DNA from 3 places in the Streptococcus sp. ZY19097 genome. Region 3 is predicted to be linked to each of the others. Evidence: predicted binding sites of a transcription regulator. Region 3 holds the regulator's gene; each other region holds the start of a gene.
What was found. Region 3 encodes HrcA, which represses chaperone genes, less so after heat shock. Its sites were predicted from a motif close to TTAGCACTCNNNNNNNNNGAGTGCTAA; they were not measured.
Positions count from the first base shown of each region.

Region 1: groES (co-chaperone GroES) is a predicted target of HrcA. The motif match lies at 5,430-5,456, and genes of this name have one in related genera.
Region 2: ABZ559_RS05670 (ATP-dependent Clp protease ATP-binding subunit) is a predicted target of HrcA. The motif match lies at 5,949-5,975, and genes of this name have one in related genera.

Region 1 covers NZ_CP160400.1:2,322,273-2,332,835, forward strand. The annotation lists gene pbp2a (penicillin-binding protein PBP2A) at 1-64, opposite strand, end outside; gene ABZ559_RS11540 (hypothetical protein) at 189-380, shown strand; gene ABZ559_RS11545 (RluA family pseudouridine synthase) at 511-1,389, shown strand; gene ABZ559_RS11550 (hypothetical protein) at 1,418-3,058, opposite strand; gene groL (chaperonin GroEL) at 3,266-4,888, opposite strand; gene groES (co-chaperone GroES) at 5,085-5,372, opposite strand; gene ABZ559_RS11565 (ATP-binding cassette domain-containing protein) at 5,535-6,338, opposite strand; gene ABZ559_RS11570 (ABC transporter permease) at 6,338-7,240, opposite strand; gene ABZ559_RS11575 (ABC transporter substrate-binding protein) at 7,275-8,237, opposite strand; gene ABZ559_RS11580 (DUF202 domain-containing protein) at 8,664-8,957, opposite strand; gene ABZ559_RS11585 (PTS system mannose/fructose/sorbose family transporter subunit IID) at 8,977-9,810, opposite strand; gene ABZ559_RS11590 (PTS sugar transporter subunit IIC) at 9,812-10,563, opposite strand, start outside.
Region 2 covers NZ_CP160400.1:1,097,626-1,108,188, forward strand. The annotation lists gene ABZ559_RS05645 (metal ABC transporter substrate-binding protein) at 1-283, shown strand, start outside; gene ABZ559_RS05650 (metal ABC transporter ATP-binding protein) at 311-1,033, shown strand; gene ABZ559_RS05655 (metal ABC transporter permease) at 1,037-1,870, shown strand; gene ABZ559_RS05660 (DUF1827 family protein) at 2,074-2,376, opposite strand; gene ABZ559_RS05665 (NUDIX hydrolase) at 2,434-2,883, opposite strand; gene ABZ559_RS05670 (ATP-dependent Clp protease ATP-binding subunit) at 3,531-5,831, opposite strand; gene argF (ornithine carbamoyltransferase) at 6,083-7,063, shown strand; gene ABZ559_RS05680 (DUF1797 family protein) at 7,128-7,358, shown strand; gene ABZ559_RS05685 (amino acid ABC transporter permease) at 7,578-8,264, shown strand; gene ABZ559_RS05690 (amino acid ABC transporter ATP-binding protein) at 8,264-8,998, shown strand; gene ABZ559_RS05695 (ABC transporter ATP-binding protein) at 9,173-10,563, opposite strand, start outside.
Region 3 covers NZ_CP160400.1:2,113,371-2,123,933, reverse strand. The annotation lists gene ABZ559_RS10425 (ACT domain-containing protein) at 1-136, shown strand, start outside; gene ABZ559_RS10420 (PFL family protein) at 157-1,494, shown strand; gene ABZ559_RS10415 (histidine phosphatase family protein) at 1,596-2,297, shown strand; gene ABZ559_RS10410 (M15 family metallopeptidase) at 2,284-3,063, shown strand; gene ABZ559_RS10405 (glucosaminidase domain-containing protein) at 3,060-3,644, shown strand; gene hrcA (heat-inducible transcriptional repressor HrcA) at 3,792-4,826, shown strand; gene grpE (nucleotide exchange factor GrpE) at 4,876-5,409, shown strand; gene dnaK (molecular chaperone DnaK) at 5,616-7,445, shown strand; gene dnaJ (molecular chaperone DnaJ) at 8,076-9,218, shown strand; gene ABZ559_RS10380 (hypothetical protein) at 9,493-9,687, opposite strand; gene truA (tRNA pseudouridine(38-40) synthase TruA) at 10,010-10,563, shown strand, end outside.

The DNA of each region.
Region 1 (10,563 bases), 210 kb from region 3:
CTACATTTTTGGCTCTTTGTCTTAAAATCTTAAATTTATCTCTAAGAAAATCAAATACTTTCATGCTTTCATTATAACAATTTCTCTTAAAATCTTCATAAAATAAAAGTTACACAGTAAAGTAGAACGTTTTCAAATAAATTATGTTATAATGAGAGTAAAAATAATCAATCAGGGAGAATTCCTATATGAATAAAGAATTTGAGGCTTTCAAAAAAACCTTATCACGAGAAAGCTTGAAAGCTATTTACGATGAAACTAGAATTGAAATTGCTCCTGAAGAATTTGAAGGTACAGAAGCCTTTTCAATTGCCATCGCATCCCAAATGGCAGTCAATCTTTTAGAGAAGTATCAAGATTGGTTAAAAGAGGAAAGATAAACAAATATCTCCAATACCACTAAAAAGCTTTTAAAACCTTTTTAGTTCGGTATACAACACAAAACAACTCAACGACTTTGGGTCAGGAGTTGTTTTTTCTATTCCCGCTGAAGTTTGGTATAATAATCCTATGACATTTCGTATTAACCTAAACAACCCCTATGACACAGCAACGGTCAAAATGCTTTTAGAAGAACATTTTCTGATTCCACGAAAAATTCGTCATTTTTTGCGCACCAAAAAACACGTTTTTATCAACGGTCAAAACGTCAATTGGCAGACTTTAGTTCACAAGGGTGACTGTATTGAATTGATATTTGACGAAGAAGATTATCCCGAGAAGTCTATTCCTTTTGGAAATGCTACACTAGTGGACTGTCTCTATCAGGACGAACACCTTATTGTGGTTAACAAGCCCGAAGGCATGAAAACACACGGCAATGAACCCAATGAAATCGCTCTGCTCAATCATGTCTCAGCCTTTGTTGGTCAGACTTGCTATGTGATTCACCGATTGGATTTAGAAACGAGCGGGGCAGTCATGTTCGCCAAGAACCCTTTTGTTCTCCCCATTCTTAATCGTCTTTTAGAAAGAAAAGATATTACCCGTCAATATTGGGCACTGACTGAAGGAATTTTTACACCAAAACATCAAGTTTTCCGCGACAAAATTGGTCGTGATCGCCACGATCGTAGAAAACGCATTGTTGATCAAAAAAATGGTCAGACCGCTTTAACCGCCGTTGACTGTCTCAAGACCTTTTCAAAAACCAGTCTGGTCAACTGTCAGTTGGCAACTGGACGCACTCATCAAATCCGCGTCCACCTTTCCCATCATGGCTTTGCTATCATCGGCGATCCTCTTTACAGTCAGGTCAAAGCTCCTAGACTTATGCTCCATGCTCACATGCTCAGTTTTACCCACCCTTTTACTCTTGAAAAAGTTATGGTTACAGCTCCATCTCAAACTTTTGAATCACATTTAAAAAAAATGAAAACAACTCCTTGATATGGGAGTTATTTTCATTCTTTCAAAGTTATTGTTTCGTTAGCGTTATACCTTCTAGTGGATGGCTATAATCAAACTCTTGATTTGTTCCCGTTTGCCAAATGACTGGAGTAATCGTATCACCATTTATTTTGACACCATAGGCATATTTAACACCAACGCCGCCAATTCCTCCAGTTACAAATGCCGAAACATCGGTACCGTCATCGTAGAGATAACGATAAAGACCATTATTCTTTTCTTCAAGTTTGGTCACCTTTGCCGTATGAGTTGTATCTGTCAACTTGTCATCAATATAATCAATGGTCGTACTCACACTGCCGTCTGCTTTGAAGGACATAGAAACCAGGGCACCATCATGTTTGCCCGACCAGCTTCCCAATAACTTTTCTGGGAAAACACTGATTGCTTTGACTTGATTATCTTCCTTAACTACTGTAATAGCCTTCTGACCAGACTGTGATATAAGATAGTTTTGACCAGACTTTTTGAGGGTCAACTGTCCAGATAAGTCCTGAATGATATCACCTTGGGTATTGTTGACAATGTCCGTTGATTTATCATAATAAAAATCATAACGAACTGAAAAATCTATTACATAGGAATCCTTGCCAACTTGTGTCATTGCATTTAGCAAAATGCTAGGAATCGTGAGACTAGTAGCTGTACGCTTATCTGTCTGCATTTTAGAGGCAATACTTTCTTTCAGTCCCTTGTAAAAGGCATTCGCTGAGCCACTTTCAAAAACACTAGATAGCCCGCTTGGATCTTGACCTTGATTGAGGTAGGCAATGAGCTGATCAAAAGCAGACACAAGAATTTTACCTGCGGATTCTTCCGTTAACAAGCCTTCCGCATTGAGTTCAACAGTTGCTCCATCAGCAATATCAGACAAAGTCTTTTTATTAGAGTTCATGTCACCATCTGAATAAGTTTTCTTGACATAGACCTGCGCCGAATTGGTCAGCGGATAATCAGCTACCTCACAGCGTCCATCAGATAGGGTGGCTACTCGTGTATCATCAAAATACAAGTCTCCGTCAAGCAGATTACTAGTCACCGTAAAACTCTTGAAAGTCACCGTCAAATCCAAAATCGTATTCTTTCCATCGAAAACCTTACTTAGTTCAAGTTTTTTATTTTTATAAAGGCCTGAAATGCTAGCTATGTAGTCCGCCACAGGTAGACGATCAACGGTAACATTGTAGTCATCCGAGTCAGATGTGGACACTTTCTTCCCATTAAGCAAAATATCGACCTTATCAACGTTGGTTTTGATATTCAAGCTCAAGGGTTTGAGAGCAATCTTATAATCAGGAAATATCAACCAACGATTACCAACACGTTTGACAAAACGTTCAGCAGATGCATTGGCCGCCTGTAACTCCTTGGTCAATTGCTTCGCTTCTGAGTGATTTAACGCTGTAAAGTTTGTGTACTTGGCTTCATCGCTCGTCACCTGCTCCCCTGTATCCGACCAAACCAAATAACCCTTAATATTTTCAAAAGTATTACCCGAAGCCTGATAGGCTGCCACATAACGCTCAATCGCATAGAATTTGGAATAATAAAAGCTACCCCAAATGACAAAAATCAACAAAAGTAAACTCAGAACGGCTGTAGGTACCCAAAACTTTTTTTGTTTCATTGTTTTCTTTAACTTTTCCATAGCTCTCTCCCTTCCTAATCAATTGATAAATCGTTTACATTTTCATTATATCAAAAAGTCAAGTCTAGACCAAATACTATCAGAAAGAGACTATAAGAATCTATGATTAATTTTTTCACCATTTTGAACCTTTAGCAAGAAATCAAACCCAGCCCTTACAACAATAAAAACCCACTCTATTGAGCAGGTTAGTAAATTTTTCTTGTTTTAGAAGCCACCCATCATACTTGGGTCCATAGCTGGAGCAGCTGGGGCTGCTGGTTCTGGCTTGTTGGCCACGACCGCTTCAGTTGTTAGAATAAGGCTAGCAACTGAGGCTGCATTTTGCAAAGCGGAGCGAGTTACCTTAACTGGGTCAATAATACCAGCCTCTACCATATCTACCCATTCACCGTTGGCAGCATTGAAACCTGTTCCGACAGGGCTATTTTTAAGTTTCTCAATGATAACAGAGCCCTCATAACCAGCGTTGAGAGCAATTTGACGAACAGGTTCTTCCAAAGCACGTTGAACAATATTACGTCCTGTCGCCTCATCACCAGTCACATCAAGCTCAGCAACCTTACCAATGACATTGACTAAGGCTGTCCCACCACCAGCAACAATGCCTTCTTCAACAGCTGCGCGCGTTGCGTTTAGAGCATCTTCAATGCGAAGTTTCATTTCTTTCAATTCAGTTTCAGTAGCGGCACCAACTTTGATAACGGCCACACCGCCAGCCAATTTAGCTAAACGTTCTTGGAGTTTTTCACGGTCAAATTCTGATGTTGTCGTTTCAATTTGAGATTTAATCAAAGCCACGCGGTTGGCAATTGCATCGGCTTCACCCGCTCCTTCAACAATCACAGTGTTATCCTTATCAACAGTAACTTTAGCAGCTTGGCCAAGCGCCGCCATTGTGGCATCTTTCAATTCAAGGCCAAGATCTTCTGTGATGACTGTTGCCCCTGTTAAAATAGCAATGTCTTCAAGCATGGCTTTACGGCGATCACCAAATCCTGGAGCTTTAACAGCTACAACATTGAAAGTACCTCGAATTTTGTTAAGAACAAGCGTTGGCAAGGCTTCACCATCAACATCATCAGCGATAATCAGAAGCGGACGGCTTGTTTTAAGAACTTCTTCTAATAGTGGCAAGACTTCTTGAATATTTGAGATTTTCTTGTCTGTAATCAGGATAAATGGATTGTCAAGGTCAGCAACCATTTTTTCATTATCCGTAACCATGTACTGTGACAAATATCCGCGGTCAAACTGCATACCTTCTACCACATCAAGTTCTGTTTCCATACCACGTGATTCTTCAATAGTAATAACACCGTCATTACCGACTTTTTCCATGGCTTCTGAAATGTAATCACCAACTTTTTCAGAGCGTGATGATACCGCAGCAACTTGAGCAATGGCTTCTTTGTTAGCAACCGGTTGAGCGATAGCTTTCAATTCGTCGACCGCTGCCGCAACTGCTGCTTCAATCCCACGACGTATTCCAATAGGGTTAGCTCCAGCAGTCACATTTTTTAGACCTTCACGCACAATGGCTTGAGTCAAGACAGTAGCTGTTGTCGTTCCATCACCAGCAATATCGTTGGTTTTTGAAGCCACTTCGCTAACTAATTTTGCTCCCATATTTTCGAAATGGTCTTCCAATTCGATTTCTTTGGCAATGGTAACCCCGTCATTGGTAATTAGTGGTGAGCCAAATGACTTTTCCAAAACAACGTTGCGTCCTTTAGGGCCCAAGGTTACTTTGACGGTATCCGCCAAAATATCAACTCCACGCACCATAGCTGCGCGTGCATCTGATGAAAATTTAATATCTTTAGACATGTTTATTCCTTTCTTTGTGAACTTCTTCTAAGCTCTAGAATGTAATAAGTTTTCCATTTTATTTGCCTTGTTACAGACACCAGTCTAGTCTTAGCAAATCAGGATCAATTTATAGAAACCAATTCCCAAAAACTCTGTTTAGTCAACAAAGCTAAAAATATTTTTTAGGCTTTTGCTCACGTCTTCTAGCACTTCTTTAATCTACAATAGCCAAAATGTCGCTTTCACGAATAATGGTAACTTTAGCCTCGCCATCTTTGACATCAAGACCTGATCCGTTTTCAACCAAAACAGTGTCACCGACTGCGACGCTTGGAGCTACCAAATCACCTGTCAAGGTTCGAATACCTTGACCAACAGCTAGGACTTGGGCAACTTTTGTGGCTTCATGGCTGTTTCCGGCTAACACAAAACCACCACTTGTTTTTTCTTCTGTTTCTTTAAATGTCACGACAACACGGTCGCCTAATGGTTTTAATGACATCTTGATTCCTCCATTATATTCTTTTGAAATAGCAGCGCTGTTAACTCACTACCTGCATTAGCACTCTTTAACGTTGAGTGCTAATGTTTTACAAAGACTATTCTATCACTTGGTCAGAAATAGTCAAGAAAAAAACTCTACCAAGCGGTAAAGTTTTATTTTTTATCCTAACACCAGAGCATCATCATTTAGCACTTGTCCACTATTTTTATGGAAGAGGTCCATAAGCTGCGCAACAGTGAGATTTCTCTTTTCTTCGCCTTTGACGTCCACGACAATTTTCCCGTGATAGAGCATAACCAGACGATTACCGTATTCAATGGCGTGTTCCATGTTGTGGGTAATCATAAGGGTGGTGAGTTTTTGTTCTTCAACTACTTTCTTGGTCAAGCCCATGACCATGTCACTGGTTTTAGGATCAAGGGCTGCTGTATGCTCATCAAGTAAGAGTATTTTGGGACGAACCAAGGTCGCCATAGCTAGAGTTAAAGCTTGGCGCTGACCACCTGAAAGAAAATTAGCATCTGTTTTCATGCGCCCTTCTAGTCCTAAGCCCAGCTCGGTCAAGGATTCTTTGAAAATCTGACGTTCTGACTCAGTGATTGATTTTTTGAAAATGCTGCGCTTCTTACCACGTCGGTAAGCAATCGCCATATTTTCCTCAATAGAAAGATTGGTAGCCGTTCCCATGCGGGGATCCTGAAAAACACGACTGATATCTTTTGAGCGTACATCAACAGAGAAGTTCTTGATTGACTGTCCTTCTAAGATAATATCTCCCTCATCAATTTTCAGAACACCTGCGATTGAGTTCATGAGGGTTGACTTCCCAGCACCGTTCCCACCAATGACGGAGATAAAATCACCTTGCTCAATTTCCAAATTCAAACCGCACAAAACATGGTTCTCATTAACTGTTCCTTTTTCAAAGGTTTTATGAATGTTTGATAATGTCAGCAAAGCCACTACTTGTCACCTCTCATACTTAGATTTTTAGATGGTTTGATATTTAGGAAATTACGAATTTCTGGGATATATAGAATCACAGCAAGTAGGATAGCTGATACCAATTTAATCATTTGTGCATCCACATTCATAGCTAAGATGATAACAATGATAAGGCGATAAAGTACAGCACCCAGGACAATAGATAAAAGACGTTTGCCTAATGGTAGGTATTTGATAATCACTTCCGCCAAGATAATTGAGGCAAGTCCGATAACAATGGTTCCAACCCCCATATTAAGGTCTGCATAGCCATTATTTTGGGCCAAAAGAGCTCCTGAAAGTGCAATTAAACCGTTGGATAGCATATAGCCTAAAATTTTCATCCGATCCACTTTAATCCCATTGGCTTCTCCCATCTCTAAATTATCTCCCGTTGCGCGGAGTGCAAGACCCAACTGTGTATTAAGCAAAACTATTAAAGATAGGACAACTAAGGCTACGAAAACAGCACCAATAACAAGCACTGCACTTGTCTTAGTCAGACCGCTATCTGTCAATAAGGTGACCAGAGTTGTTTCTCCTGAAAGAGACACGTTAGATCGTCCAAGAATGAGCAAATTGACCGAGTAAAGCCCCGTTAGGGTGATGATACCAGTCAATAGTGCTGGAATTTTCATCTTAGTATGCATAAAGCCTGAAACCACTCCAGCTAACATGCCACCTGCCATACCACCCAAGGTGGCCACAATAGGATGGTATCCATTGACAATCAAGAGAGCACATACCGCTGCTCCCATAGGAAAAGAGCCTTCTGCTGACAGGTCCGCAATGTCCAAAATACGAAACGTTAAAAATACACCAATGGCCATAATCGACCATAACAAGCCTTGTGAAATGCTTGATAATACAATATCTATCATTTATTTCCTCTAAACTGTAAATTAGTTATCTCTTTTATTCTTCCTTAATTCCGCTAACATCAATTCCTAATGTTTTCGCCATATCTTCGTTAACAACAACTTTCAAAGCCTTCGGGTACTCCGCAGCCACTTGATTTGGTTCTTTACCCTTTAAGATTTTGACTGCTAGATCCGCTGTTTGGCGACCAAGTTCTTCATAATCAGCCCCGTAAGAGAAAAGCACACCTTTTTCAACAACGTCTGCAGAACCCCCCACAACTGGAATCTTCATTTCTTTAGACAGGTCGGTAATGAGAGTGATAGAACTTACGATGGTATTGTCCGTTGGGATAAAGAGCACTTCTGTTTGATTCATCAAACTTTTAGCAGTATCTTGAACATCATTGGTTGAGGAGATCCCCTTTACCAATGTTTCAATGCCAGCCTTTTTGAAGGCTTTCTTAGCTTCCTCCACCTGAACTTCTGAATTACGTTCACTGGTAGTGTACATAATTCCAACCTTCTTCACATCTGGCATAACTTTTTGGAGTAATTCAACCTGCTTGTCAATTGGTGACATATCACTAGTTCCTGTGGCATTACCTCCAGGTTTTTCCATAGATTTAACCAACTTTGCAGATACTGGATCTGTTACTGCCGTAAATAGAATCGGAACATCACTTGAAGCCGCAACCAAACTCTGCGCAGCTGGGGTTGCAATACCAAGAACCAAATCATTATCTTTGACCAAGCTTTCAGAAATGGTCTGTAAATTAGATTGATCACCTTGGGCGTTCTCATAATCAATTACGATATTATCGCCATCTTTGTAGCCTAATTTTTTTAACTCAGCTACAAACCCTTTGCGTGCAGCTGTCAGGGACTCATGCTCTACATATTGTAAAATTCCAATATGTTTGGCATCGCTTGAAGCTGTACTGTCTTTTTTTGACGCACAGCCAATCAAAAGTAAACTAGCGGCACCTAAAATTAGGGCACTTTTCAATAATTTTTTCATAGTAGTCTCCTCTTCTACTTTTAAATTCATTTCCTTAACGAAATAAAACCGACTAGACTTCTGAAAATCTAGCCGGTTTACTTACTGCATTTATCTAAATACATTTACAGTCTCGCCCCTTAGATTTTCCTATCATCTAATCGGCTATCCAACAGTAAAATGCTTCAGCTTCATAGATACAAACAGCTCTGACGTTTGCATCCTAGTGGCTACAAACGTCTATCTAAAGAAACTAAAGTAATAGTAACGATTCAATTTTTGACGACTTGCTGGCGCTTGCATTAGCATACCACTATCTCCTTCGTTTTCGGTTACTTTAACTATACTCTTATTTTTATACCTTGTCAAGATTGTTTGTGAAATTTCTGAAAATTTTGAAACAAAGAAACACCTGACATTGAAAGGTTAACTGTCAGGTGTTTGAGTTTAGTTTTTAGAGAGGTGGAGTTTAGTTTCAAAATCATCAATTACTTTTGTGACATTCTTTTTCCCCTTGTAAATACCATAGCCAAAGAGAAGCATACCTAAAATGCCAAGAACAATTAGAACAAGTCCAAGGATAAAAGCCATTTGTCTGTTAGATTTGAAGAAGTAGGTTAGCACAACGCCGACACTTGCTACGATGAAGAATAAACTGAACCATCTCCCAAGATTATCGATCATATGCTTTTGATATTTTATTTCAGTTTCATATCCCCGAATAAGTTCTTGTTCTGTCATTTCTTTTTCCTCTTTAAATTTAGTAAGACAAACCTGGGTTGAAGAAGCCAACAAGTACACCAACAAGGGCAATAACTACCAAAAGAAGCATTACTTTGATTGGAGAAATGTTTTTCTTAGCCATTAACCACCAACAAAAGACGATAAAGGCTGCTGTCAAAAGCCCTGGATAAACGGCATCCAATTTATCTTGGAGAACTAAGTAAGGATGTTTAGCACTACCTAATTGGAAGGATGTTTTTACTGAAACCCAAGTTGCAGCAACACCGCCGACAACCATACCACCGACGATTGAGACAGCTTTACGGATAGCTTGACCTTGTGCACCAACAAGGAATTCAACAGCCTTGTCACCCAATTCATAACCCTTGAAGTAGGCAAATTTCATACCAAAGTAAGCCAAGAGGTTCCAGACGATGATGTAGAAGATAGCACCGATTGGTGAACCACCAGTTGACAAACCAAGAGCGATACCCAAAATAACTGGAATCAAAGTACCAACAACGAGAGAGTCACCAATACCAGCAACAGGTCCCATCAAACCTGCACGAAGACCATTGATGGTTTCGTCATCGACTTCTTCTGATCCATTAGCACGCGCTTCTTCAAGACCTGCTGTGATACCAACAATCAGAGCACCAAGTTGAGGTTCTGTATTGAAGAAAGCTGTATAAGTCTGCATCGAACGTGCTTGGTCTTCTTTTTTATCGTACAATTCTTCCACAATTGGCAACATTGATGTCAGGTAACCAAAAGTTTGCATGTGTTCTTGAGAAAAGCAAGTCAAGTTACCATAGTACCAATGATGGAAAGATTTCATTAGGGTTTTCTTTGTAATTTTCTTTTGTGCCATCTTAGATATCCTCCTCATCATCGTCATCAAAATCGTCACCAGCTGCAACAGCCGTAGCTCTCACATTTTTAGCCATTTCAAGTTCATAGAACAATACTGCAAAGATCAATGAGATTACTGCACATGACACGAGGTTCAAACCAAGTGAAGCAGCCAAAGTGAAACCAACAAAGAATGGGATAAAGTCAGTTACTTTATCAACAATTTGCTTCAACAGGATTGCAATCCCTACACATGGAAGCAAAGCACCTACCGTGAAGAGGGTTTTCATTGGGATACCATCCATTGGGAGGGCATCTTTCATAGCAGTAACAGCAGTTGCACCGAGTTTACACATAATTAGCGTCGGAATGAATGAGAAAACGATGTGAGAAACCCATGGATAGAGCCAGTCAACTTTGTAAAGTTGTTTGAAGTTTCCTTTTTCAACAGCTTTCCAGCCGATATGTTGCCAAACAAGGTTCATTGTTGCAGTACCGTAGAAAAGAACAGTACCAACAGTACCAACAAGAGTCCCCATTGATTTAGCCAAGTTAGCAGCATCAGCTGAACCAGCTGAGAGACCTTGTGAATGAATAGCAACCATTGCAAGAGGAATACCGATATAAGATACGGCACGAACGTCTGCTGAAACAGTACCTCCTGGTGTTACAAGAGCAATGTAAACTAATTGCATGGCAACCCCACAGATGATACCCGTTTTAACATCACCTAAGATAAGACCACAGACCAAACCACCAACTAAGGGACGAC
Region 2 (10,563 bases), 1.0 Mb from region 3:
CGTGCCATCAGCGTACATTTGGGAAATCAATACCGAAGAAGAAGGAACACCAGACCAACTGTCATCCTTAGTTGAAAAACTTAAAATCGTTCGTCCATCAGCGCTTTTTGTCGAATCAAGTGTTGATAAACGTCCAATGAAATCAGTTTCTAAGGATAGTGGTATTCCGATTTATGCTGAAATTTTCACAGACTCAGTTGCTAAAAAAGGCCAAACAGGCGACAGCTATTATGCCATGATGAAGTACAATCTCGACAAGATTGCAGAAGGTTTGTCACAATAGCAGAGCAACCTATATTTAGGAGGAAAAATGATTACAATAGAAAATTTGACGGTCAGTTATGAAGATGACTGTTTAGCCTTGGAGGATGTATCTGTCCATATTGAAGGACCAGCTATTGTAGGCTTACTAGGACCAAATGGTGCCGGGAAATCAACCTTTATCAAAGCTATTCTTAACTTGATTACTTACAGTGGTAAAATTTATATAGATGGCAAGGAAAATTCGGCAGATAAAGGACAAATCGCCTATGTCGAACAAAAGAGCCAGATTGACTATAATTTTCCGATGACAGTCAAGGAGTGTGTATCTCTGGGAACTTATGCAAAACTAGGACTTTTTCATCGTCCAAGTAAAGCAGAGTGGCGTAAAGTTTTTGAAGTCATGAAACAAGTGGGGCTGTCAGAATTTGCCGATCGTCCTATCAAGGCTCTGTCAGGAGGTCAGTTTCAGCGGATGCTGATAGCTCGATGTCTGGTACAGGAAGCTGACTATATCTTTTTGGATGAGCCCTTTGTAGGGATTGATTCAATTAGTGAAACAATCATCACTAATCTGCTTAGGGATTTGAAAAAGTCTGGCAAGACTATTTTGATTGTTCACCATGATTTGAGTAAAGCTCGGTCATATTTTGATCATCTTCTAATGATAAACAAGAACTTAGTGGCCTATGGAAAGGTTGAAGATATTTTCACCAAGGAAAATCTCAAGGCAACTTACGGGGACAATATTTTTCTGGGAAAGGAGAGCTAACTCATGTTTCTTAAATTTTTTCATGGTCTAGTAACCTACCATTTCTTACAGAATGCTTTGATAACAGCGCTCGTGATTGGTGTAGTAGCAGGAGCAGTCGGTTGCTTTATTATCCTACGCTCCATGTCCCTTATGGGAGATGCCATTTCACATGCTGTACTACCAGGAGTTGCTCTTTCGTTCATTCTAGGTATCAATTTCTTCGTTGGAGCCATTATCTTTGGAGTTTTGGCTTCGATTATCATTACCTATATCAAGGAAAACAGCATGATTAAGGGAGATACAGCCATTGGCATCACCTTTTCTTCCTTTTTAGCATTAGGTGTTATCTTGATTGGTGTTGCTAATAGTTCGACGGACCTTTTTCACATCCTTTTTGGAAATATCTTGGCAGTGCAAGATAGTGACATGTGGGTGACGATTATTGTTTCTATTATTGTATTAGCAGTTATGATTATCTTTTTCAAGGAATTACTACTCACTTCATTTGATTCGACTTTGGCTAAAACCATGGGAATGCCAGTAAAGTTTTATCACTACCTTTTGATGATTTTACTGACAGTGGTATCAGTGACTGCTATGCAAAGCGTTGGTACAATATTGATAGTTGCAATGTTAATCACACCAGCAGCAACAGCGTACCTTTATGCTAATAACCTCAAGACTATGATTCTATTATCCTCAGTGATTGGAGCTCTGACATCGCTAATTGGCTTATATATAGGATACACATTCAACATTGCAGCTGGATCTAGTATTGTACTAACAGCGACGACTTTATTTTTGATAGCATTCTTTATCTCCCCGAAGCAACTTTCTGTGAAAAAACTACGGTGATACTTGATGAAATTCAACATAGTTTATCTTTAACAGACTGAGAGGGCTGTAAATAAAGTCAATCTTCATTTGAAAACTAAAAAACGAATAACCAGAAATCATTCGTTTTTTTTTTATTTTTTTCAAAATCTAAAAATGTATGAGCAAAAGAGAAGGTCGGAGTGGAAAAAGAAGTCACTAAATCCTGAATGGACGAATACTAATTACAAAGTTGTTGGGAATGAAATTTCAATCAATTTTGGAGTGTGGATAGTTTTTAGTTGATCCATGAGGACAATAGACTGATTGATTTTGCGTTTGAGGAAAAACTCGCGAATCGCTTCAAGTTCGTTATCTTTGATTGCGCGGTATTTATTAGTAATCAACAACTCGTAGTGGTGCGGTGCCTGTGTAAAAATAACATCTGTGTTTCCTGCTGAGTAGGTTTCCACAAGTTTAGCATCAGTATTACGCAACTGATTTCGAACTAGCTCAGCATGGCTACTGGTCGTATTGATAAGTCTCATATTATCCTCCTTGAAAGTTCTTAGTCATATTATAGCACTATTTTAATAGAAAAAATATTAAATCTGATGATTTTTTTGCCACTGTTCGACTCCCCATTTATGACTTCCTCGTTTTAGTTTAGAAATGGCTTCGCTGATTGGAAACCAAGCCAGTTGGTTAAAGTCTTCCAATGGAGTATCAACTTGTGTAAAGTGTGTGATTTCATAGAGATAAGCAGGATTATAATAATATTTATCGCGATGACTGGAGTAAAAGTACTCATCTGCCTGACCTAAATACTCTCCAACTTCTGCAGTAAATCCTAGTTCCTCAATAAGTTCACGTTCAAGAGCAGTCATGTGATTTTCACCAGCTTCAATTTTACCTCCAGGTAAAAACCAAGCACCGTTAGGAGCCTGAACTAAGATAATTTTTGATTTCTCTGGATTAGGGATAACGGCATAGACACCGTAGCGAGCATTGTAATTAACACCGTCAATTTTTTTACCGAAGGTTGGATTGGTCATGATTTTCTCCTTTGTGATTATTATACTAAAAATAGATTAGAATTCCTATTGAAAATATCTGTAAAACTAAGAACCTGTATTCACAAGCGAAGTGCTTTTATATCAGAGATAGTTTTTCGCTAATCAAGGCATTTTTTTGAGAGAATACTGACTGTATTTTGAAAAAAATTAACGATGAGTAGCTCAAAAACTAGCCTTAGATAGAAGTGCTGAACTGTGAATACAGGTTCTTATACTCTTCGAAAATCAAAATTATCCGTTGTCAACTTGCCTTGATGAACTCAAGTTCTATCGTCGGCTTCGTTTCCTAGGCTACTTTTGATTTTCATTGAGTATTACTTAAAATCAAAACTATTTTTGAAAAATGCAGTGTTAATGATATAGAAAATAAAATGAAACCAAGTAATTGTCATGCACTTTATTTTTGATCGAATGACTTTCTTGTGCAAGAAGTGATTTTAAAGAGTGTAAGAAAGTGATGTTTTGATTTTTGAAAATAGGTTATAAATCAATATTGCATTACTCTTTGAAAATTAATACAGTAAAAGCCCTTACTAAGACGACACTCCTAGTTAAGGGCTTTGTGGCAATTACATTATTTTGTGGTTGGAAAATAAGTCATTACGGCTGATTTGCCCAACTCAAATTTATTCAGTCGTTACAGTCTCTTCTGTTTTTTCAACTTTTTGAGCTGCTTTTATGATAATTTTACCATTGCTTGTCAGGACAGCCTTGAGTTCTTTTTCTGTTGGGTGTTCCAGATAGTAATCTGTGATGGCATCCTCAATGTAATCCTGAATGGTTCGACGTAATGGACGTGCTCCCATTTTTGGATCAAAGCCAAGATCAACCAGTTTTTCTTTGACCTTATCTGTTACTTGAAGATGAATTTCATTGTAAGCTAAACGTTGATTAACATCGTCAAGCATAAGGTCAACAATATGAAGGAGGTTGTCCTTGCTAAGAGGCTTGAATTCAATGATACCATCGAAGCGGTTCATAAATTCAGGACTAAAGTAATTGCTGAGCTCTCCAAGGACAGAATTGGTACGCCCTTCACGAGCAGCTCCAAATCCGACACTTGCTTCAATCTTGCCAGTACCAGCATTAGATGTCATGATAATGATGGTGTCCTTAAAGCTGACAGTACGGCCTTGCCCGTCGGTTAATCGACCATCATCAAGAACTTGGAGGAACATGTGCATGACATCAGGGTGAGCTTTCTCTACTTCGTCTAGCAAGATAAGTGAATAGGGATTGCGGCGAACCTTTTCAGTCAATTGTCCAGCCTCTTCGTAGCCGACATATCCTGGAGGTGCTCCGACTAATTTAGCAACAGCATGTTTCTCCATGTATTCTGACATGTCAAAGCGAATCATGCTATCGGCAGAACCAAAGAGTTCAATAGCCAGTTGCTTAGACAATTCTGTCTTACCAACACCAGTTGGACCAACAAAGAGGAAAGATCCGATTGGGCGGTTTGGTGTACCAAGTCCGACACGATTGCGACGGATAGCTTTGGCGATTTTATCAACTGCATCATCTTGACCGATGACATGAGCTTTCAAATCAGTAGCTAGGTTAATCAGTTGTGATTGTTCTTTTTCCTTCAAATCACCGACAGGAATGTTGGTTTTTTCTTCGATGATAGCTTCGATAGTCTTTTCTGTAATGACAGGTATATCTTGCTCATTGATGGTTTGTTTTTGCATTTCCTTATATTTGGCGATTTGGTCGCGGAAATAAGCTGCGCGTTCGTAGTCTTCGTCACGTGTGGCTTGCGTTTTGAGATTTTCAGCTTCAATTAGGCGCTTGTCAATATCTTTAGGGTCAACGAAGTTGAGAGTCAAATTCATCTTAGAACCAGCTTCATCAAGAAGATCAATAGCTTTGTCCGGCAAGAAGCGGTCTTGAATGTAGCGGTTTGATAAGACAGCGGCAGCCTCAATGGCATCGTCACTGTATTTGACATGGTGGTAATCTTCGTATTTTTTTTGAATGCCACGTAGGATGGTGATGGTTTCTTCAACAGAAGGTTCATCAACCTTAACTGGCTGCATACGGCGCTCTAGCGCAGCATCTTTTTCAATAATACGGTATTCGTTGAGGGTTGTCGCTCCAACCAATTGAAGTTCACCACGTGCCAAAGCTGGTTTGAGGATATTTCCTGCATCCATATTACCATCGCCAGCAGAGCCAGCACCGACAATTTCGTGAATTTCGTCAATGAAGAGAATAACATCCTTACGGTTACGAATTTCTTCCATCAGCTTTTGCATACGTTCTTCAAATTGCCCGCGAATGCCAGTACCTTGGACAAGACTAACCACATCAAGACGAATAACTTGTTTGCCTTGGAGTTTTTGTGGAACATTGCCATCAACAATTTTCTGAGCGAGGCCTTCAACAACAGCAGTTTTACCAACACCAGGTTCACCGATGAGAACTGGGTTGTTCTTAGTACGTCGGTTGAGAATTTCAATGACACGAATAATTTCGGAATCGCGTCCTATAACAGGGTCAATGTCACCACGGCGAGCAATATCAGTAACGTTAATGCCAAATTCCTCTAGTAGGCCTTTTGGTTGTTGGGGTACTTGTTGCGGGCGAGGTCCATTTGGTCGATGGTTATTACCTGCTCCGCCATTTCCTCCGAAATTGCCTCCAGATTGAGTTGGTGGTGTATTTGGTAAGTCTTGACCGTTAAAAGCGCGGAAATTATTAAGATCGTTGAAAAAATCATCAAAGAAAGGATTGATTCCCCCTGCTTGAGCTTGCTCGGAAGAGGTTTGTGAGCCATTGCCAAGACCACCCAAAATAGCATTATTTGGGTCTGTTTTCATAATTTGATAACAGTTTTGACAAAGATCAATCTGTTTTTGATGTCCGTTGACATTAGTATAGAGATGTATGGTTGATTCGTTTAAGTTACAATTTTGGCAGAGCATAACTGCATCCCCCTTTCGTGATTAGCTGACTTTTTGATGTTTGGTCAGATATAGTCAAACTTTATGCTTCTATTATAGCACTAGGAATATAGAAATCAAGTAAAAAGATTATGATTTTTAGCACTTACACCATAGGAGTGCTAAAAGTCATTAAAAATACATTTTTTGTGAATGTTTCGGAGAATTTTCTTGACATAATGAATAATTATGCTAAAATAAATTATATTATTACACGGTATAGGAGTAACAGTATGGTAAAAAATCGGTCGTTTTTAAAAGAAATTGATTTTAGCAAAGAAGAACTAGAAGCATTAATTGATCTAGGATTGAAATTTAAGGAACTCAAAAATGCAAAAATTTCGCATAAATATTTAGATGGTTTAAATATCGCTTTAATTTTTGAAAAGGCCTCAACAAGAACACGTTCTGCCTTCACAGTTGCGGGGCAAGACTTAGGAATGAATGTGACTTATCTTGGTGCTGGCGAAATTCAGCTAGGGAAGAAAGAATCGGTTGTTGACACAGCTAAGGTTTTGGGTTCCATGTTTGATGGGATTGAGTACCGAGGTTTCAAGCAAGAGGATGTGGAAACCTTGGCTGAGTACGCTGGAGTACCTGTTTGGAATGGACTGACCGACACTTGGCACCCCACACAGATGATTGCAGATTTTATGACTTTGAAAGAAGTTTTTGGAAAGGTGGAAGGTTTGACCATTGCTTATGTCGGTGATGGTCGCAATAACATGGCAAATTCTCTTTTAGTAACCTCAGCTATCTTGGGCGTCAACGTTAAGATTATCGCACCAACTGATTTGCAGCCTGAGGTTGAGATTGTGGCAATGGCAGAGCAGCACAACGCAGGAGCTAAATTAACTGTTACGGATGATATCAATGAAATTAAGGGAGTTGATATGCTCTATACTGATGTTTGGGTATCTATGGGAGAAGATGTGGATTTCAAGGAAAGGATTGACTTGCTACTGCCTTATCAAATCAATGCTGACCTGCTGGCTAAGACTGAAAATCCAAATGTCATTGTCATGCACTGCTTGCCGGCTTTCCATGACCTTAACACTGAGATTGGTCAAGAAATCTATGCTAAATATGGTTTGGCTGAACTGGAAATCACTGACGAAGTTTTTCAAAAATACAGTTCTATTATTTTTCAAGAAGCTGAAAATCGCATGCATTCCATCAAGGCAATTATGTATAATTCGTTAAAATCTCTCTAAACTGATGACGAATAGTCCGCATTGTGTTAAAATAGAGGAGACAAAAAACGAATAGGAGAATAATATGGAATCACATTTGGTGAGAATTATCAATCGTCTGGAGTTGATGACGACTGATGCTAGCAATCTTAAACGTAATTTTGAACGAGATGGTGTTGTGGTTGCCGAAGTTTCTTTCAGTAATGACCCAGATAATGGGCCTGTCTTTACTTTGCGTGACGTTGAAGCTCGTGAATCATACTCATTTGATAGCATTGACCTTATCGCAATGGAAATCTACGACTTGCTTTATTAAAGAGGTCGGAGAAATAGTGTGTTGCCGACTATTATCTAGTAGCATAATCTTTTCATAGATAGCAGTGGATAGCTAGTCGCAATGTCTAAAAATCTCGTAAGAAAAGCTGATCATCATGTTTGGCTTTTTTTCTTTTGGTTTTGAGAAAAGGCTGTTGGTATTTTTATGCAAAATGTGTTATAATTAGCTGAATTACTAGCGTGAGGAGTTAAGATAACTATGAATTTTTCATTTTTACCAACTTATTGGTCTTATTTCAATTACGGTGTCGTCGTAACCGTCATGATTTCGGCTTGTGTCGTTTTCTTTGGTACCATTCTGGGAGTATTAGTTGCTTTGATTAAACGTAGCAATATCAAAGTTTTAGACTGGATTGTTAGTTTTTACGTCTGGGTCTTTCGTGGAACACCTATGGTCGTACAAATTATGATTGCCTTTGCTTGGATGCATTTTAATAATGCTCCGACTATTGGTTTTGGTGTTCTTGATCTTGATTTTTCACGATTACTGCCAGGGATTATTATTATTTCGCTCAATAGCGGAGCTTATATTTCTGAAATTGTCAGAGCTGGGATTGAAGCTGTTCCAAAAGGTCAACTTGAAGCTGCTTATTCATTGGGAATTCGTCCAGTTAATGCTATGCGCTATGTCATTTTACCTCAAGCTCTGAAAAATATTTTACCAGCCTTAGGGAATGAATTTATTACCATTATCAAGGATAGTTCACTTTTGCAGACTATTGGTGTTATGGAGTTATGGAATGGTGCCCAATCAGTCGTGACAGCAACTTATACTACGGTTGAACCACTTTTATTTGCTGCTTTCTACTATTTAATGTTGACAACAGTTCTGTCTTTTGCACTCAAATCTCTTGAAAAACGTATGGCTCAAGGAGGAAAACACTAATGACTGAGACAATTATTTCCATTAAGAACCTTCACAAATATTTTGGAAAAAATGAAGTGTTAAAAGGGGTAAACCTTGATATTAAAGCAGGAGAAGTTGTGGTTATCATTGGTCCGTCAGGGAGTGGGAAATCAACTTTTCTTCGCACCATGAATCTTCTTGAAACTCCGACTAAGGGTGTGATTACCTTTGAAGGAGTGGATATTACTGATAAGAAAAATGATATTTTCAAAATGCGTGAAAAGATGGGGATGGTTTTCCAACAATTCAACCTTTTCCCAAATATGACAGTACTTGATAACATCACCCTATCTCCAATAAAAACTAAGGGCCTATCTAAGGTTGAAGCAGAAGCAAAAGCTTATGATTTGCTTGAAAAGGTTGGTCTTCGGGATAAGGCTAAAGCTTACCCACCAAGTCTTTCAGGCGGACAGCAACAGCGTATTGCTATTGCGCGTGGTTTGGCTATGGATCCTGATGTTTTGCTTTTTGATGAACCTACTTCGGCACTTGACCCAGAAATGGTTGGTGAAGTGCTTGGAGTCATGCAAGATTTGGCAAAATCAGGTATGACTATGGCTATCGTTACTCACGAGATGGGCTTTGCGCGTGAAGTAGCAGATCGTGTTATCTTCATGGATGGCGGTGTCATCGTTGAAGAAGGCACACCAGAAGAAGTTTTTGAACACACCAAAGAAGACCGTACCAAGGACTTCTTGAGCAAAGTCTTGTAAGAAAGCCTCAAAACCTAGGCCATTCGCCTAGGTTTTTTAGTATCTGGGAAATGAGAAAATTCTTCTGTGCATAGCTCTGTATAAGAACAAAAAATTGAAAACGTTTTCGAGGAGCTTTTGTATAAAGGTTCAAAGGTTTTAACATATTTTAAGAAGAAATTATCATCTGTAAGGTTACCCTTGTTTCATTTTTATTATTTTTGCATTTTTTAGTTCATAGATAGTATCATAATCTTCGGGATTATATTTGTGTGCAACTTCAATGATGGTAATGGTTTTAGGGAGCTGATGGAGGAGAGTTCTAATTGACTTTGCGGTATGTCTATCAAGGGATGCTGTGATTTCATCTGCTAAGATGACTGATTTTTGGCGAAGAAGTGTTCTCGCAATTTCTAGTCGCATGATTTGACCGCCTGAAAGATTGTGTCCATCAAGGTAGTAGTCTAGGTTTTGATTAAAGTCCTGTGATAAACCAACGGCTTTTAAGATAGATAAAAGTTGTTCATCATTATAATTTTGATAAAGTGTTAGATTATCTCTCAGGCTAGCTTGAAAAATATAGGGAATTTGATGAATTAAAGAAATAAAATTGTAACTAGGTTTTAGTTGGTAATTCTTCCTGTTAGTATAGACGATGTTCCCTGAGTAATTTTGGTCTTCACCGCTTAAAATATTTAAAAGTGTAGATTTACCACTGCCGCTTTCTCCAACAAGAAGAACATGTTCGCCTTCTGTTATTTTTAAGTTAGCCTCTTTGACAATCACTTTTTCAGGAAATGACTTTGAAAGGTGAGTTATTTCAAGTGAACTAATGTGAGATGCTTCCTTGATTTGTAGCTGTTTATCATCAGGATAAGTTTGGGCGTTCTGAAGAATTTTTTCTTTAATCTTTTGACTTGATTGTAAATTTGAACTTGCCTCTAACAATTGTTGTAGAGGGTTAATCAGATAAGTAGAAGCGGTCATCATGGCAATTAAGGTGGTCAGAGGTAGATTTGTAATTGTTAATCCGATGATAAAGGGAAGAATAATTCCCAAACTTTTCAAAGGACCAGTCCAAAACATGACAAGATTATGAGTGGTGAAATATTGGAATTGACGATGCTCAGTATTTCTAATTTGGTTTAAGGTATGATTAGAAAAGTCACTTTCTGCCTGATTGCTCCGGATGGAATTTATCCCTTTTCCAAAGTCAGTAATGCTTTTCAAGCTTTCTTCCTTGGCTTGACTAAGCAGGAGGCCTGTTTTATTGAGTTTTTTATTAAAGATAAATTGGGGGATAATCATCAATAAGCCACCAATAACAAACAGTGTGCCTACGAAAGGATTTTGCCAAATAATATAAATAATTGAGACAATAATAGATGATCCAAAAACTGGAAAAATCAGCAAAGACAACAAGCAATCTTGCCAGAATATTGTTAAATCTTGTGTGAGTAGGGAGGTTAATTCTGAGTCTGTCAAACAAATCTGTTTAGAAGCGTAATTATCTAAAATCTGTTTAGAAATTTCAGTATTATTATCCTTAATGAGACTTCTCAGGAGTACATTTTCTACATACATAA
Region 3 (10,563 bases):
GATGATGGTGGTGTCTTCAGATGATAAAAAGGATTTTACTCAATTGCGTTCTGAACTAGAAGCTTATGGAGACAGCTTGAATGTTAAAATAAACATTCAAAGCTCTGCTATTTTTGATGCTATGCATAATTTGTAGAATGGGAGTTGGTACTAGCGATGGATATTAAACAAGTTACTGAAACCATTGAGATGATTGAGGAGCAAAATTTTGATATTCGTACGATTACGATGGGAATCTCACTTCTTGATTGTATTGACACGGATATTAATCGTGCTGCTGAAAAGATATATCAGAAAATTGTCTCCAAAGCGTCTAACCTTGTTACTGTAGGGGATGAAATCGCTGCAGAATTAGGAATTCCGATTGTTAACAAACGTGTATCGGTGACTCCGATCTCTTTGATTGGGGCTGCAACGGATGCGACAGATTATGTGCCGATTGCTAAGGCTCTTGATAAGGCTGCTCATGAAATTGGTGTAGATTTTATTGGTGGTTTTTCAGCATTGGTGCAAAAGGGATATCAAAAAGGTGATGAAATTCTTATTAATTCTATTCCACGTGCTTTAGCCGAAACAGAAAAGGTATGTTCTTCTGTTAATATTGGGTCCACCAAAGCAGGGATTAATATGACAGCAGTTCGTGATATGGGGCGCATCATTAAAGAAACCTCTGAAGCTTCTGAGATGGGCCCGGCTAAGCTGGTCGTTTTTGCTAATGCTGTCGAAGATAATCCTTTTATGGCTGGAGCATTCCATGGTGTTGGTGAGGCGGATGTTATCATCAATGTCGGTGTTTCAGGTCCAGGTGTTGTGAAACGTGCTCTTGAGAAAGTGCGCGGAGAAAGTTTTGATGTTGTTGCTGAAACTGTCAAGAAAACTGCTTTCAAAATCACGCGCATTGGTCAATTGGTTGGGCAAATGGCTTCAGAACGTCTGGGTGTGAAATTTGGTATTGTTGACCTCTCCCTTGCTCCAACTCCGGCTGTCGGAGACTCTGTAGCTCGCGTTCTTGAAGAAATGGGGCTGGAAACTGTTGGAACTCACGGAACAACAGCAGCACTAGCCCTGCTCAATGATCAAGTTAAGAAAGGCGGCGTTATGGCTTGTAACCAAGTTGGTGGCCTGTCAGGTGCTTTCATCCCTGTATCAGAGGATGAAGGAATGATTGCGGCGGTACAGAGTGGTTCACTCAATCTTGAAAAACTAGAAGCCATGACTGCTATTTGTTCGGTTGGTTTGGATATGATTGCCATTCCTGAAGATACGCCCTATGAAACCATTGCGGCTATGATTGCTGATGAGGCTGCGATAGGAGTTATCAATCAGAAGACGACAGCTGTGCGTATTATTCCAAAAGGTAAAGAAGGCGATATGATTGAATTTGGCGGGCTTCTGGGAACGGCTCCTGTGATGTCGGTTAATAAGAATTCTTCAGCTGATTTTATTGCACGAGGGGGTCAAATTCCGGCACCAATTCATAGTTTCAAAAACTGATTACAATTTCATTACACTTGCTTTTGTGGCAGGTGTTTTTTACTGAAAGATTGGAGTTTTTGGTATAATTGAATAACGAACGAATACTGTGGAGGATTGTGATGGCTAAAACGAGATTATACATTGCTCGTCATGGTAAAACCATGTTTAATACGATTGGTCGCGCTCAGGGTTGGAGTGATACACCATTAACTGATGAGGGTGAACGAGGAATTCGTCAGTTAGGTTTAGGTTTGAAAGATGCTGGAACTACATTTAAAGCTGCATTTTCAAGTGATTCGGGTCGGACAATTCAAACTATGGGAATCATTCTGAAAGAATGTGGTCAAGAATCTATTCCTTATCAAAGAGACAAACGCATTCGCGAATGGTGTTTTGGAAGTTTGGATGGTGGCTATGATGGAGAGCTATTCTTTGGTGTGTTACCAAGAACGAAGGCTTTTGAAGGTGGGAAGTCAATTAATGAGGTGACTTATCCTGAACTTGCCGAGAGTATTGTTGAAGTAGATACAGCGGGTTGGGCAGAACCATGGGAAGTTTTAAGTCAGCGCATTTGGGATGGTTTTACAGCCATCGCTAAAAAGATTGATGCTGAGGGTGGTGGAAATGTTATCATTGTCAGTCATGGCATGACAATCAATACTTTTCTTTGGTTGATTGACAATAATCGTGAAAAAATTAGTTTAGACAATGGTAGTGTTTCAGTGGTAGATTTTGCAGATGGTAAATTTACGATTGAAGAAATAGGTGACATGTCTTACCGTCACAGAGGTCAGGAAATATTAGAAAATGAAAAAGCGTAGTTTTATAGGTCTTATTTTACAAGTGTTAGTAGTGGTCGTCTTTATTATGTGTTTGTACCTCTTTACACACGATAATCAAGTCAAGCAGGTGAGTCAATCTTCTACCTCTTCTACATCATCCACATCCTCAGCAGTTGCTTCTAGTAAGTCAAGTTCGCAATCGTCTCAAAATCAAAAGACAGATTTGCCTGACGTATCATCAAGTGACTGGGAGTTGGTTTTGGTCAACCGAAATAATATTAAGGAAGAGATGAATCCTGAATTGGCAGAGGTTGAAGGAGTTCAAGTTGATGCACGGATTGCAGAGAATGTAACGAATTTCCTAGCTGCAGCGCGAGCTATTGAACCAAATGAAAAACTTATCTCTGGATATCGTAGCGTTGCCTATCAGCAAGAACTGTACAATTCTTATGTGCAGCAAGAAATTGCTAATGATCCGAGCCTCACTCAGGAAGCTGCTGAGGAAAAGGTTCAAACATATTCTCAGCCACCCGGCGCCAGTGAACACCAAACGGGGCTGGCTATTGATATGAGTAATGTTAACTCTCTTAATGAGAGTAATGCTGAAATCGTTTCTCAAATCAAGGCGATAGCTCCAGAGTATGGTTTTGTTTTAAGGTTTGAGTCAGATAAGCAGGACAGTACTGGGATTGGCTATGAGGATTGGCATTACCGATATGTAGGAGTTGAATCTGCTAAGTACATGACTGAACATAACCTTTCACTGGAAGAATACTTAAATGTATTGAAGGAGAATGGTAAATGAGATCCCGTCTTTCTTTAAAGACTGCTTTAGTTTTTCTATTTCTGTTTTTATTGCTGACTATTTCCTTATTTCGACATCAATCGGTACGACAGGCGTCTGACATTCAAACCACCTCTGTTTCTCAAATACAGTTCATCAAGGCTATCGCTCCGATTGTTCAAAAAGCTGCGAAGGCCTATGGAGTAAAGCCATCTATTATTATAGGTCAAGCTGCGCTAGAAACAAATTATGGAAATAGTCTGTTAGCTAAGAAATATCACAATTTATTTTCCTTAAAAGCATCGGATGGGCAGGAAAAGGTAACCCTTCTCCAAAAGATTTACAGTAGCAAAGGGTGGGCAACTAGGTCGGAAGATTTTGTTATTTATTCCAATTATAGTGAGTCAATTTACGACTATTTGTTGGCTTTAAAAAATGGTCGTTTTTGGGATGAAGAACTTTATCGGCAGCTAGTTAGTGGTCAAACATACGTAGATGATGCCAAGGCTTTGCAGGAATATTACTTTTCTAGTGATCCTGATTATGCCACAAAATTAAGTAAAGTCATAAAGGATAATAAGTTAGAACGATATGACAAATAGGTCTCTAGATGTATTTTTAGCACTCAATTAAAAAGAGTGCTAATTTTTTGTGTTTTTCCCTTGACAGAAGTTTTTAAAGGAGTATAATGAAATCATAAATTAGCAGTCAAGGTAATAGAGTGCTAATTCAATGAAAGGAGCTAGGCCATGATTACGCCACGTCAAAATGATATTTTGAATTTAATTGTGGACTTGTTTACGCAAACTCATGAGCCTGTTGGCTCCAAAGCTCTTCAGGCAACCATTGATTCTTCAAGTGCCACCATTCGGAATGATATGGCTAAGCTTGAAAAATTGGGTTTACTAGAGAAGGCCCACACTTCTAGTGGTCGTATGCCAAGTCCAGCAGGTTTCAAATACTTTGTTGAACATTCCTTGAGTCTTGATAGCATTGACGAACAGGACATCTATCAAGTTATCAAAGCCTTCGATTTTGAAGCTTTCAAGTTGGAAGACATTCTCCAGAAAGCTAGTCAAGTATTGACTGATATGACTGGCTATGTGGCGGTGATTTTGGATGTTGAGCCTGCTAGACAAAAATTGACTGCTTTTGACATTGTTCAGTTGTCTAACCACGATGCTCTGGCTGTTATGACTCTTGATGAGTCACGGCCAGCAACTATTCAGTTTGCAATTCCTAAAAATTTCTTGACACGTGACTTGCTCACGCTAAAGGAAATTGTTGATGAACGTTTTTTGGGACGATCGGTTATGGATATTCATTATAAGCTTCGGACAGAAATCCCCCAAATTGTGCAGAAGTATTTCACCACGATGGATAATGTGCTGAATCTTTTTGATTATATCTTTGCAGAGCTCTTTAAGGAAACGGTTTTTGTTTCTGGGAAGGTTCAATCTCTGGAATATGCGAATCTTTTAACCTATCAGTTTTTGGACAATGAGCAAAGCGTTGCCTTAGCTTTACGTTCTTCATTGAAAGAAGATGAGATGGCAACTGTTCAGGTTGCTGATAGCAAGGAAGCTGCATTGGCGAATCTGACAGTTTTAACGCACAAATTCCTTATTCCTTATCGAGGATTTGGGCTTCTCAGCTTGATTGGTCCAATTGATATGGATTATCGCAGGAGTGTCAGTCTGGTTAATGTCATTGGTCGGGTACTTGCTATGAAACTCGGAGATTATTACCGCTACCTCAACAGTAACCATTATGAGGTGAATTGAGGCGACCATGCTAAAGAAATTTATCAAGAAAAAGACAAGGAGGCACAAGGTGTCGGAAGAAGTAAAAAACGAAGATCTTCAGGAAGAAGTTCCAGTAACCGAAGCGAAAGAGGTTGTTGAGGAAACTGTTGAAGAAGTTTCTGAAAACAAAGAATTAGAAGAGGCCTTGGCTCGAGCAGAAGATTTTGAAAACAAATATCTTCGTGCTCACGCTGAAATGCAAAATATCCAACGCCGTGCCAATGAAGAGCGTCAGCAATTGCAAAAATACCGCTCACAAGACTTGGCTAAAGCTATCCTTCCAAGTTTAGATAACTTGGAGCGTGCTCTTGCTGTTGAAGGCTTGACAGAAGACGTCAGAAAAGGTCTTGAAATGGTTCAAGAAAGCTTAGTTCGAGCACTCAAGGATGAAGGTATTGAAGAAGTTGAAGTAGAAAGTTTCGATCACAATCTCCACATGGCAGTTCAAACTTTGCCAGCTGATGATGATCATCCAGCAGATACGATTGCACAGGTCCTCCAAAAGGGTTACAAGCTGCACGAACGTTTGCTGAGGCCAGCAATGGTGGTGGTTTATAACTAAACAAAAACTTGACCGAAATGTCATGCACAGTCGTTTGCAACCAATCGTTTCGTCGAGAGGCTCCTAGCTCTTGGGCAAACCTTGTGTCGGTAACTCTAAGGTCGCTAAAGCGACAAGAGTTACTCGAAAACTATGGAAAAACCTCGTCTGCAATGACGGTAAACTATGAATGAATAAAAAGAAAACTAAAATAAGAGGTAAAACACATGAGTAAAATTATCGGTATTGACTTAGGAACAACAAACTCAGCAGTTGCAGTTCTTGAAGGAACAGAAAGCAAAATCATTGCAAACCCAGAAGGAAACCGCACAACTCCATCTGTTGTTTCTTTCAAAAATGGTGAAATCATCGTTGGTGATGCAGCAAAACGTCAAGCAGTCACTAACCCAGATACCATCATCTCGATCAAATCAAAAATGGGAACGTCTGAAAAAGTTTCAGCAAACGGTAAAGAATACACACCACAAGAAATCTCAGCGATGATCCTTCAATATCTTAAAGGCTACGCTGAAGACTACCTTGGTGAAAAAGTGACCAAAGCAGTCATCACAGTTCCTGCATACTTCAACGATGCTCAACGTCAAGCAACAAAAGATGCTGGTAAAATCGCTGGTCTTGAAGTAGAGCGTATCGTTAACGAACCAACTGCAGCAGCCCTTGCTTATGGTCTTGATAAAACTGACAAAGATGAAAAAATCTTGGTATTTGACCTTGGTGGTGGTACCTTTGACGTCTCTATTTTGGAACTTGGTGACGGTGTCTTTGATGTATTGGCAACAGCTGGTGACAACAAGCTGGGCGGAGATGACTTTGACCAAAAGATTATTGATTTCTTAGTTGCTGAATTCAAAAAAGAAAATGGTATCGACTTATCAACAGATAAGATGGCTCTTCAACGTTTGAAAGATGCGGCTGAAAAAGCTAAGAAAGATTTGTCTGGTGTGACTCAAACACAAATCAGCCTACCATTTATTACTGCTGGTGCTGCTGGACCTCTTCACTTAGAAATGAGCCTGTCTCGTGCAAAATTTGATGACTTAACTCGTGATCTTGTTGAACGCACAAAAACACCAGTTCGCCAAGCACTTTCAGACGCTGGCTTAAGCTTGTCAGAAATTGATGAAGTTATCTTGGTTGGTGGTTCAACACGTATTCCAGCCGTTGTTGAAGCTGTCAAAGTCGAAACTGGTAAAGAGCCAAACAAATCTGTAAACCCTGATGAAGTTGTTGCTATGGGTGCGGCTATCCAAGGTGGTGTCATCACCGGTGATGTGAAAGACGTCGTTCTTCTTGATGTTACTCCATTGTCACTTGGTATCGAAACAATGGGTGGTGTCTTCACAAAACTTATCGATCGCAACACAACTATCCCAACGTCTAAATCACAAGTCTTCTCAACTGCTGCTGATAACCAACCAGCCGTAGATATCCACGTTCTTCAAGGTGAACGTCCAATGGCTGCTGACAACAAAACTCTTGGTCGTTTCCAATTGACTGATATTCCAGCTGCACCTCGTGGTATCCCACAAATCGAAGTAACATTTGACATTGATAAAAACGGTATCGTATCTGTTAAAGCTAAAGACCTTGGCACTCAAAAAGAACAACACATCGTTATTCAATCTAACTCTGGTTTGACTGATGAAGAAATTGAAAAAATGATGAAAGATGCAGAAGCTAACGCAGAAGCTGATGCTAAACGTAAAGAAGAAGTTGACCTTCGTAACGAAGTCGACCAAGCTATCTTTGCCACAGAAAAAACTATCAAAGAAACTGAAGGTAAAGGCTTTGACACAGAACGTGACGCAGCACAAGCAGCTCTTGATGAGTTGAAAGCTGCTCAAGAGGCTAACAACCTTGATGATATGAAGGCAAAACTTGAAGCTCTTAACGAAAAAGCACAAGCACTTGCTGTTAAAATGTATGAACAAGCCGCAGCAACTCAACAAGCCCAAGCAGGTTCTGAAAGTGCACAATCAACTGATTCATCAAACAATGGTGATGACGTTGTTGATGGTGAGTTTACTGAAAAATAAGTGGGTCTATTAGGTTATTTTACGTTAAGGTTAAAACTCGAAAGCTTGAAATATAATTCTAAACGCAGAGGTTGCAACCCAGCCTCTGTTTTTGGGTAAATGCCCTTCTAACTTTTACAGAAGTGATATGCCTACGACTCTGTGGAAAAGTCAAAAAGTCTGGGGATAGACTTTTTGAGGAATACCTGTCGCTCGTTGTTTTTGTGCGACAGGGCTGAAAGTGTCCACTGGACCTCTTACTCCTTATTTTTCTTTGAGTTGATTAACGACTTAATATCTTCATAGAAAGGAAAGTGTTCGTAATTGAATACGGGCTACTTTCTGAGTTTCGTCTATTATTTAACGAAAGGAATTGAACCCGCCCTAAAAGCTGTGTGAAAAAGATAAATCATCTAGAAAATCAGGATTTTCTGCCGATTTCCTATTTTCACTTTGCTTAACTTTTACAGAAAGGAAAGTGTTCGTAACTGAACACGGTCGTTAATAGGTAGTATTCTTGCATGACTAAATTGGTACAAGTGAATACGCCTACGACTCTGTGAAAAAAGATAAACTTTACCTAGATGCGAAGCATCGTCGTACAGTTTCCTATTTTTCTTTGAGTCGCTTAACGGCTTAATATCTTACATTATGAACAATACAGAATTTTACGATCGTTTGGGTGTTTCTAAAGACGCTTCGCAAGATGAGATTAAAAAAGCTTATCGAAGAATGTCGAAAAAGTACCACCCGGACATTAACAAAGAACCTGGTGCTGAACAGAAGTATAAGGATGTTCAGGAGGCTTATGAAACGTTAGGTGATGAACAAAAACGTGCGGCTTATGACCAATATGGGCCTGCTGGAGCTAATGGTAGCTTCGGAGGTGGAGCAGGTGGTTTTGGTGGTTTTGATGGTGGAGCAGGATTCGGTGGCTTTGAAGATATCTTCTCAAGCTTCTTTGGTGGTGGCGGAAGTATGCGTAACCCCAATGCGCCACGTCAAGGTGATGACCTTCAATACCGTGTTAATCTGAGTTTTGAAGAGGCTATTTTTGGTGCTGAAAAAGAAGTCACCTATAACCGTGAAGCAGAATGTACTACCTGTCATGGTTCAGGTGCTAAACCCGGTACAAGTCCTGTGACATGTAGCCGCTGTCATGGTCAAGGAGTTATCAACGTGGATACACAAACACCACTTGGTATGATGCGTCGTCAAGTGACTTGTGATGTTTGTCACGGAACTGGTAAAGAAATTAAGAACCCTTGTACAACTTGTCATGGCACAGGTCATGAAAAGGAAAAACACAAAGTCTCTGTCAAAATTCCGGCAGGGGTTGAAACTGGTCAACAAATTCGCTTGCAAGGTCAAGGAGAAGCTGGTTTCAACGGCGGCCCTTATGGCGATCTTTTCGTCGTCATAAATGTTTTGCCAAGCACTAAATTTGAACGTAATGGATCAACCATTTATTACAATATGGATATTAGCTTTGTTCAGGCAGCTCTTGGAGATACAGTTGATATTCCGACCGTACACGGCCCTGTTGAAATGAACATTCCAGCTGGGACGCAAACAGGTAAGACCTTCCGTCTTAAGGGCAAAGGGGCTCCTAAACTCCGTGGTGGCGGTCAGGGCGATCAGCATGTAACTGTTAATATCGTCACACCGACTAAGCTAAATGATGCTCAGAAAGAGGCGCTTCGAGTTTTTGCTGCTGCGGGTGGTGACAAGGCTGTAACTCCAAAGAAAAAAGGCTTCTTTGATAAAATGAAAGATGCTTTTGAAGGAGAATAATAAAAGAGCCATCTGGCTCTTTTTAGATAGAAGAAAAAGTCGTTTTTGATACTTCCCTTAGATGGTGCTGTCGGTAGCGACTTCCTACGGAATTCCATGCCTAAGTTTTGAGTCTAAAGTCTCAAAACTTCCGAGTGGCTGATTTTACTGCTATTCAGCCACTTTCACCACGACGGTAAATATCGTTTTGTTGCTCCCTTCTATTTCAGTTAAAAGTAGGTTTGTATACATTATTCTGAGAGCCATCTGGCTCTTTTGTTTTGTCTAAAATAATTTATGGACTGTTAAAACCAATAAAGATTAGAAAAAGAATGGCATATATAACTGGGATAGATAAAATTAGGAGCAAGAGACTAATCAGGATTATGGCAAGCTTACTCATATTTTGGTGGCATTTAGTTATAATGATAAGCCCAGTCAAGATAATCAATGTTAATAAAATAATGAAATAAATACTGATGTTAATCATTTTAACCTCCTTTAATGATATTTTACTAAGAGCATTTTATAGCCTAAATATTCCGTAGGTGAGAAATGTAGCTGTTCGTATCTGGTTTGCTTTTAATACTGTAAATAAATGCTTTCTTTTCAATCTCTAAAGCCTGTCAAAATTTTGGATTCAAGAAATAAAGGAATTTGAAAGGTGATGTTCTTTTTTTACGATTTCTTTGTTATTGCCAGTATATTCTTTTAAACTATTTCTGTAAAGTGTTTACGTATAATGAATTGTCTGGGGACAGAAAGTTATAAATAGGATAGTCTAACTTTTCAAGAAATGCTAAAATAAACCTATGACAAGATATAAAGTAACGATTTCCTACGATGGTACCTTATTTGCTGGTTTTCAGCGTCAAACTAAGGTGCGCTCGGTTCAGGAAGAAATTGAAAAAACTTTGCAAAGGCTTAACAGCGGTGAAGCGGTCCAAATTCAGGGTGCAGGTCGGACAGATTCGGGTGTTCATGCTTATGGGCAGGTCATTCATTTTGATTTGTCCAAGCCGCGTGATCCAGAACGTCTGCGCTTTGCTCTGGACAGTCAGCTCCCTGAGGATATTGATGTGGTGAGCGTTGAGGAAGTTACGGAAGATTTTCATGCACGCTACACCAAACACTACAAAACTTATGAATTTTTAGTGGATAGCGGTCGCCCCAAGAATCCTATGATGCGAAACTATGCGACCTCTTATCCTTATCCTTTGGATTTGATGAGTATGCAAGAGGCGATTGAAGACCTGATTGGGACTCATGATTTTACGGGATTTACAGCTTCTGGATCTTCTGTTGAAAATAAGGTTCGCACTATCACGCGGGCAACGGTAGAACGCGATGCTAAAACAGGTTTTTT